2 regions of the Kitasatospora sp. NPDC041917 genome follow, and region 2 is predicted to be linked to the other one. Evidence: predicted binding sites of a transcription regulator. Region 2 holds the regulator's gene; the other holds the start of a gene.
What was found. Region 2 encodes HrcA, which represses chaperone genes, less so after heat shock. Its sites were predicted from a motif close to TTNGCACTCNGNNNNNCNGAGTGCNAA; they were not measured.

Region 1 (4,213 bases), on a different contig from region 2:
GGCCGTCCGGCTCGCGGCCTGGTTCCACGACGCCGTCCACCGCCCCGACCGCACCGAGAACGAGGAGCGCAGCGCCGCCCTGGCCGTCCGCGCGCTGACCGCCGCCGGACTGCCCGCCGAGCGGGTCGCCGAGGTCGAGCGCCTGGTGCTGCTCACCGTCGGCCACGACCCGGCGCCCGGCGACCGCAACGGCGAGGTGCTCTGCGACGCGGACCTCGCCGTCCTCGGCGGCAGCCCCGAGGCGTACGCGGCGTACGCGGCCGCCGTCCGCGAGGAGTACGGCTTCGTCCCCGCGCCGGACTTCTCGGCCGGCCGGGCCGCCGTCCTGCGCCACCTGCTCGCCCTGCCCGCGCTCTACCGCACCCCCGCCGCCCGCGAGCGCTTCACGGCCGCCGCGCGGACCAATCTGACGGCCGAACTCGGCGCCCTCTGACGCCCGTCAGCCCCGCCGCGCGAGCACCCGGTCCGCGGCGGCCATTCCCGCCAGCACCGCGGGCAGGCGACCCACCACGGCCCACCACGCGTCCTGGTCGGCCCCCGACAGCTCCACCGCGGCCCACCACAGCCCGAGCCCGCAGCACCCGCCCGCCGCACCCCACACCCAGCGCCTCATGCCGCCACCGTACGCACGGGTCTACCCGAGCTTCCCCACGGGTGCCACCACCGCGCCCTGCTTGCCGCACACCCAGTGCGGGTCCGGCCCCAGCTCGGGTTCCACGCCCAGGGCGTGCGGGTCCCCGTCGGCCGCGCAGTCGGCGCACAGCGGCCAGCGCCCGTACGCCTCCAGCAGCGCGTCCTGGACGTCCTGGGCGACCAGCCCGAGCACGTACTCGGTGCCGTCCGGCCACTGCTCCAGCCACCAGCGGCGGTGCGTCACGGCCTGCTCCACCAGCGAGACGACGGCGGCGTCCGCCACGTCCCGCGCGGTGAGGTCGGCCAGGATCAGTGCCCGTGCGTTGTGCAGGGCGGTCTCGATGTCGTCAGCAGCCATCCGTCCATTCTCCGTCGACACGTCCGGAACACCGAAACGACCGGAACGCCGAAACGCCGTGTGGGCGGCCCCCCGAAGGGAACCGCCCACACGGACGAGGTCCAACCGATCCGATCGAAACGATCAGGATCAGAAGTCCATGTCACCGCCCGGCATGCCGCCGCCGGCGGCCGCGGCGGCCTTCTCCGGCTTGTCGGCGATGACGGCCTCGGTGGTGAGGAACAGCGCCGCGATGGAGGCGGCGTTCTGCAGCGCGGAGCGGGTGACCTTGGCCGGGTCGATGATGCCCTCGGCGATCAGGTCGACGTAGGTGTTGGTGGCCGCGTTCAGGCCGTGACCGGCGGGGAGGTTGCGCACCTTCTCCACCACGACGCCACCCTCCAGGCCGGCGTTGGTCGCGATCTGCTTGATCGGGGCCTCCAGCGCGACCTTGACGATGTTGGCACCGGTGGCCTCGTCGCCGTCCAGCTCCAGCTTGTCGAAGGCGACACCGGCCTGCAGCAGGGCGACGCCACCACCGGCGACGATGCCCTCCTCGACGGCGGCCTTGGCGTTGCGGACGGCGTCCTCGATGCGGTGCTTGCGCTCCTTGAGCTCCACCTCGGTGGCCGCGCCGGCCTTGATGACGGCCACGCCGCCGGCCAGCTTGGCGAGGCGCTCCTGGAGCTTCTCGCGGTCGTAGTCCGAGTCGCTGTTCTCGATCTCGGCGCGGATCTGGTTGACGCGGCCCGCGACCTGCTCGCTGTCGCCGCCACCGTCGACGATGGTGGTCTCGTCCTTGGTGATGACCACCTTGCGGGCGGTGCCCAGCAGGTCGATGCCGGCGTTCTCCAGCTTGAGGCCGACCTCCTCGGAGATGACGGTGCCACCGGTGAGGATGGCGATGTCGCCGAGCATGGCCTTGCGGCGGTCACCGAAGCCCGGGGCCTTGACGGCGACGGACTTGAAGGTGCCACGGATCTTGTTCACGACCAGGGTCGACAGGGCCTCGCCCTCGACGTCCTCGGCGATGATGACCAGCGGCTTGCCGCTCTGCATGACCTTCTCCAGCAGCGGGAGCAGGTCCTTGACCGAGCCGATCTTGGAGTTGGCGATGAGGATGTACGGGTCCTCGAACGTCGCCTCCATGCGCTCCAGGTCGGTGGCGAAGTAGGCGGAGATGTAGCCCTTGTCGAAGCGCATGCCCTCGGTGAGCTCAAGCTCCAGACCGAAGGTGTTGCTCTCCTCGACGGTGATGACGCCTTCCTTGCCGACCTTGTCCATGGCCTCGGCGATCAGCTCGCCGATCTGGGTGTCGGCGGCCGAGATGGAGGCGGTGGAGGCGATCTGCTCCTTGGTCTCCACGTCCTTGGCCTGGGCCAGCAGCTGGTCGGAGACGGCGGCGACGGCCTTCTCGATGCCGCGCTTCAGGGCCATCGGGTTGGCGCCGGCGGCGACGTTGCGCAGACCCTCGCGAACCAGGGCCTGGGCGAGCACGGTGGCGGTGGTGGTGCCGTCACCCGCGACGTCGTCCGTCTTCTTGGCGACCTCCTTGACGAGCTCCGCACCGATCTTCTCGTACGGGTCCTCGAGCTCGATCTCCTTGGCGATGGAGACACCGTCGTTGGTGATCGTGGGGGCGCCCCACTTCTTCTCCAGCACGACGTTGCGGCCCTTGGGGCCGAGCGTGACCTTCACCGCGTCGGCGAGCTGGTTCATGCCACGCTCAAGGCCGCGGCGAGCTTCCTCATCAAAGGCGATGATCTTGGCCATCAGAAGTGGTCCTCCGGGACACGGTCGACTGCTCGGACCAAGGGGTGCCCGCGACGGACGGCCCTGGTGCGCGGAGGTCCATTCCCTCCGCTCCCGGGGGCCTCACCGACCCGGTCCGCTGTCACTCTCACACTGTGAGTGCTAACGCCAATGATTAGCACTCCGGGTGGGCGAGTGCAAGCCCAATCGGCAATCCGCGAGCCGCCGCCGGGGCCGCCCGGGAACGCCGACGGGCCCGTGCGACACGAGTCGCACGGGCCCGTCGAGAAGCGAGAGGTCACCAGCCGCAGGGCCGCGCCGAGCTCCTGGGGTCGGAAGGGGTCAGACCGCGGCGCGGACCATGTCCGCCTGCGGGCCCTTCTGTCCCTGAGAGATCTCGAACTCGACCCGCTGGCCCTCCTCGAGGGTGCGGTAGCCGTCCATCTGGATCGCGCTGTAGTGGACGAAGACGTCCGCACCACCGTCGACCGCGATGAAGCCGTAGCCCTTCTCCGCGTTGAACCACTTGACGGTGCCCTGAGCCATTCCGAACTCCCCTAGTGCTGTGCTGGCCCTTCACGCGCCCGCAGGTCGCGGGCCCGGATTGGTTGAAGGCCGGCCCGGGGAACCCCCCCTGGGCGCAGCCGTGCACGCCGCAACCCTCCGTGCAGGACGCCAGGCGGCTTCCGGCGAGCGGGTGATTGCGTCGACCGCCGCTGAATGTATCCGGATCGACGCCCTCTGCAACAGGGCCAACCACCGGTAATTCCGCCTCGATGTCAAGGGACAGGACGGGCCGAATCGGAATAATCTCGGCATTTCACGCCGGACATAGCGGACGAATTACTCAAATGTCCGCGGGAATTCTGACATCCGCCTGACATGTTTCACGGGCCGGTCCCGCCGGCCGGACGCCCCCGGGCCGAGCACTGCGGGGGCCGAAAGGGAAACCCTGTTCCCAACCGAGCCACACTCTACTCCGACTCGACCGGGAAATATTCCGGCCGGAATGCCAGCGGTCGCCCGCGCATACGGGAAACGGAATTCCGTACGCGCGGGCGACCGCTGGTTGGTCGCGAAGGCTCAGCAGCCGCCGGCCACCGCCGGGATGATCGAGATGCCGGCGCCGTCCTCGATCTCGGTCGCCAGGCCCTCGGCGAAACGCACGTCGTCGTCGTTCACGTAGACGTTCACGAAGCGGCGCAGCTTGCCGGTGTCGTCCAGGATGCGGGCCGAGATGCCCGGGTGGTTCTTCTCCAGGTCGGCGACGACCTCGGCCAGGGTGGCACCCTCGGCGGTCACCACGGCGGCACCGTCGGTGTAGGTGCGGAGGATGGTGGGAATGCGGACGTTGGCGCTCATGACTCTCCTTGCGGGGGCGGGGCCGATCGGGTGGTTCAGACGGACGCGAGGCCGGCGGCGCGGAACGAGTCCAGCGTCGGGCGGATGACGGCGGTCATCCCGGCGTCGGAGACGGCGTCCAGGGTCTTC
Region 2 (4,213 bases):
TCGACGGCCGCGAAGCAGACCGAGCCGAGCCCGGTGGGGGTGAACCCGGCCCCGGCCTCCAGGGTGAGCGCGGCGGACGGCACGCCGAACAGCTGGTCGAGGTCGGGCTTGACGGGCTTGGTGCGGCCGAACAGGGTGTCCAGGATTCCCACGGCGGTCCTTTCGCGTCAGGGGCTCGGCGGGTTCAGCGGCCGAGCTGCTCGGAGATCCTCGCCAACTGCTCCAGCCGCTTCTCCAGGCTGGGGTGGGTGGAGAACAGCTGCGAGGCGGCCTCCCGGGCGCTCAGCGCGGGGGCGAAGTAGAAGGCGTTGTACGGCTGCGCCTGGCGCAGGTCCTTGCTGGGGATGGCCGCGATCTGCCCGGTCACCTTGGTGAGCGCCGAGGCCAGGGCGCTGGGCCGGCCGGTGAGCTGGGCGGCGGCCCGGTCGGCGGCCAGTTCGCGGTAGCGGGAGAGCAGCCGGGTGAGCAGGAAGCTGATCGCGTAGACGACGATCGACACCAGCGGGATGATCAGCGCCAGGATGGCGGCGTTCTGGTCGTTGTTGTTGCGCCCGCCGCCCATGAAACCGCCGTACACGGCGATCCGGGTCATCGCCCCGGCGAGGACGCCGAGGAACCCGGCGATCGTCATCACCGCGACGTCCCGGTGGGCGACGTGCGACAGCTCGTGCGCGAGGACTCCCTCCAGTTCCTCCGGTTCCAGCCGGCGCAGCAGCCCGGTGGTCACGCAGATCACCGCGTTCTGCGGGTTGCGGCCGGTGGCGAAGGCGTTCGGCATGTCGTTGTCGGCGACCGCCACCCGCGGTTTGGGCATGTCGGCCAGGGCGCAGAGCCGGTCGACGGTGCCGTGGAGTTGGGGGAACTGTTCCGGGGACACCTGGTGGGCGCCCATCGCCCGTTCGGTGATCTTGTCGCTGAACCAGAACTGGGCCACGAACAGCCCGCCGGAGATCAGGACGATCAGTGGCCAGGCGCCGCGCAGCAGCGCGATCAGCAGGCCGGTGAAACCGACGTACAGCAACCCGATCACGAACATCGTCGCGACCATGCGGCCGGTCAGGCCGCGGTCGGGCGCGAAACGGGTGTGCTGGCCCGAGCTCGACATCGCTTGCTCCTCCGTTCGCCGTCGCTTTCGATGCTGCCACCCGGACGGCCTCCCGGCACCACCCCGGTGCCGGGAGGATCGAACCGCCGGGGCCCCGCGGGCCGTGTCCGGAACTGCGGGGAGGATCACGCCCCTCGGGCCGTTCCTGCCGCGGGACCCGGGCCTTACACTGGCAGGTACGGTTCTGGCACTCGTAGGTTCAGAGTGCCAAGACCGGGGGCCTCCCGGAGCGGCCCGCAGCAGCGAGGGACACAGTCGGACAACGTGCGAAGACGGAGGTGCGTGCCCCATGGCCGGTGAGGTCCGCCAGCTGGACGAACGCAAGCTCGCCGTACTCCGCGCGATCGTGCAGGACTACGTGGGCACCGAGGAGCCGGTCGGCTCCAAGGCCCTGGTGGAACGGCACAACCTCGGGGTCTCGCCGGCGACCGTCCGCAACGACATGGCGGCGCTGGAGGAGGAGGGCTACATCCACCAGCCGCACACCAGCGCCGGCCGTATCCCGACCGACAAGGGGTACCGCCTCTTCGTCGACAAGCTCGCCGAGATCAAGCCGATGAGCGCCCCCGAGCGCCGGGCCATCCGGCACTTCCTGGACGGCGCGGTCGACCTGGACGACGTGGTCGCCCGCACCGTGCGGCTGCTCGCCCAGCTGACCCGGCAGGTCGCGGTGGTGCAGTACCCCTCGCTGACGCGCTCCACCGTCCGGCACATCGAGCTGGTGGCGCTGGCCCCGGCCAAGGTGATGCTGGTACTGATCACCAACACCGGCCGGGTCGAGCAGCGGATGGTCGACTGCCCGGGCTCGGTCGGCGAGACGGTGCTGGCGGACCTGCGGGCCCGGATCAACGCGAGAGCCGCCGGCCGACGCCTCCCGGAGGTCCCGGGGCTGCTGGAGGAGCTGCCGGCGCTGTTCGAACAGGCCGACCGGCCGACGGTCAGCACGGTCCTGGCGACCCTGTTCGAGACGCTCGCCGAGCAGAACGAGGAGCGGATCATGCTGGCCGGCACGGCCAACCTGACCCGCTTCGGGCACGACTTCCCGCTCACCATCCAGCCGGTGCTGGAGGCCCTGGAGGAGCAGGTCATCCTGCTCCGCCTCCTGGGTGAGACCGCGGACGCCGCGATGACGGTCCGGATCGGGCGGGAGAACGCCTATGAAGGGCTGAATTCCACCTCGATCGTTTCGGTCGGCTACGGTTCGGGCGACGAGAGCGTGGCGAAACTGGGTGTGATCGGTCCGACCCGGATGGACTACCCCGGCACAATGGGGGCGGTGCGAGCGGTGGCGCGGTACGTGGGCCAGATCCTGGCCGAGTCCTAGCAAGGGCCACCGTTAGAATTTCAACGGTGGCGTCCAGTCGCAGCACTACTACAGGCGGAACAAGCGGAGCATTTGGTGGCCACGGACTACTACGCGGTACTCGGCGTCCGACGGGATGCGGGGCAGGACGAGATCAAGAAGGCGTTCCGGCGCCTGGCACGCGAACTGCACCCGGACGTCAACCCGGACCCGAAGACGCAGGAGCGGTTCAAGGAGATCAACGCCGCCTACGAGGTGCTCTCCGACCCGCAGAAGCGTCAGGTCTACGACCTCGGCGGGGACCCGCTGTCCCCGGGCGGCGGCGGTGCCGGCGGCTTCGGCGCCGGCGCGGCGGGCTTCGGCTTCTCCGACATCATGGACGCCTTCTTCGGCGCCGCGGCCGGCCAGCGCGGCCCGCGCTCGCGCACCCGCCGCGGCCAGGACGCCATGATCCGGCTGGAGATCACCCTGGAGGAGGCCGCGTTCGGCACCACCAAGGAACTCCAGGTCGACACCGCCGTCACCTGCACCACCTGCAGCGGCGAGGGCGCGGCCCCCGGCACCTCGGCGCAGACCTGTGACATGTGCCGCGGCAAGGGCGAGGTCTCCCAGGTCACCCGGTCCTTCCTGGGCCAGGTCATGACCTCCCGCCCCTGCCCGCAGTGCCAGGGCTTCGGCACCGTCGTGCCGACCCCGTGCCCGGAGTGCGCCGGCGACGGCCGCGTGCGCGCCCGCCGCACCCTGACCGTCAAGATCCCGGCCGGGGTCGACAACGGCACCCGGATCCAGCTGGCCGGCGAGGGCGAGGTCGGCCCCGGCGGCGGCCCGGCCGGCGACCTGTACGTCGAGATCGCCGAGACCACCCACGCCATCTTCCAGCGGCGCGGGGACGACCTGCACTGCACCGTCACCATCCCGATGACGGCGGCCTCGCTCGGCACCCGGGTGCCGCTGCAGACCCTGGACGGCCTGGAGGAGGTCGACATCCGGCCCGGCACCCAGTCCGGCCAGTCGATCCCGCTGCACGGCCGGGGCATCACCCACCTGCGCGGCGGCGGCCGGGGCGACCTGATAGTGCACGTCGAGGTGAAGACGCCCACCAAGCTCGACGCCGAGCAGGAGGAGCTGCTGCGCCGCCTCGCGGTGCTGCGCGGCGAGGAGCAGCCGTCCGGCCAGTTCGCGCCGGGCCAGCAGGGCCTGTTCTCCCGCCTGAAGGACGCCTTCAACGGCCGGTAGTCGTCCGCGGAGGGGTGCCGGGGGATCCCGGCACCCCTTCCGTGTTCCCGTCCCACTCCTGGAGGTTCCCCCGTCATGACCGCGCCCGTCTTCGTCGTCGAGACCGAGCGGATCGCCGCCGCCGTGCCCGGGGCCGTGGTGCGTCTGGACGGCCCGGAGGGGCGGCACGCGGCCGCGGTGAAGCGGCTGGAGCGGGGCGAGGCGGTCACCCTGGCCGACGGGCTGGGACTCGGGGTGGACGGCACGGTCGCCGAGGTGCTCGGCAAGGACGCGATCGACGTGACGGTCGCCGCCGTGCGCCGGGAGCCGGAGCCCGCGCCGCGGATCGTGGTCGTCCAGGCGCTGCCCAAGGGCGACCGCGGCGAGCTGGCCGTGGAGACGATGACCGAGGTCGGCGTGGACGTGGTGGTCCCGTGGTCCGCCTCGCGCTGCATCACCCAGTGGAAGGGCGAGCGCGGCGCCAAGGCGCTCGCCAAGTGGCGGGCCACCGCCCGGGAGGCGGGCAAGCAGTCCCGCCGGCTGCGCTTCCCCGAGGTCCGCGAGCCGATGACCACCCGGCAGCTGGCGCC

Region 1: groL (chaperonin GroEL) is a predicted target of HrcA. The motif match lies at 2,898-2,924, and genes of this name have one in related genera.

What each region holds. Positions count from the first base shown of each region.
Region 1 is NZ_JBVJBI010000020.1:139,323-143,535, forward strand. Features, by position in the region: gene ACZ6EM_RS24250 (HD domain-containing protein) at 1-433, shown strand, start outside; gene ACZ6EM_RS24255 (hypothetical protein) at 440-613, opposite strand; gene ACZ6EM_RS24260 (hypothetical protein) at 635-991, opposite strand; gene groL (chaperonin GroEL) at 1,121-2,743, opposite strand; gene ACZ6EM_RS24270 (cold-shock protein) at 3,065-3,268, opposite strand; gene ACZ6EM_RS24275 (ubiquitin-like small modifier protein 1) at 3,806-4,084, opposite strand; gene thrC (threonine synthase) at 4,120-4,213, opposite strand, start outside.
Region 2 is NZ_JBVJBI010000006.1:114,427-118,639, forward strand. Features, by position in the region: gene pspAB (PspA-associated protein PspAB) at 1-152, opposite strand, end outside; gene htpX (zinc metalloprotease HtpX) at 185-1,105, opposite strand; gene hrcA (heat-inducible transcriptional repressor HrcA) at 1,395-2,429, shown strand; gene dnaJ (molecular chaperone DnaJ) at 2,505-3,644, shown strand; gene ACZ6EM_RS09345 (16S rRNA (uracil(1498)-N(3))-methyltransferase) at 3,720-4,213, shown strand, end outside.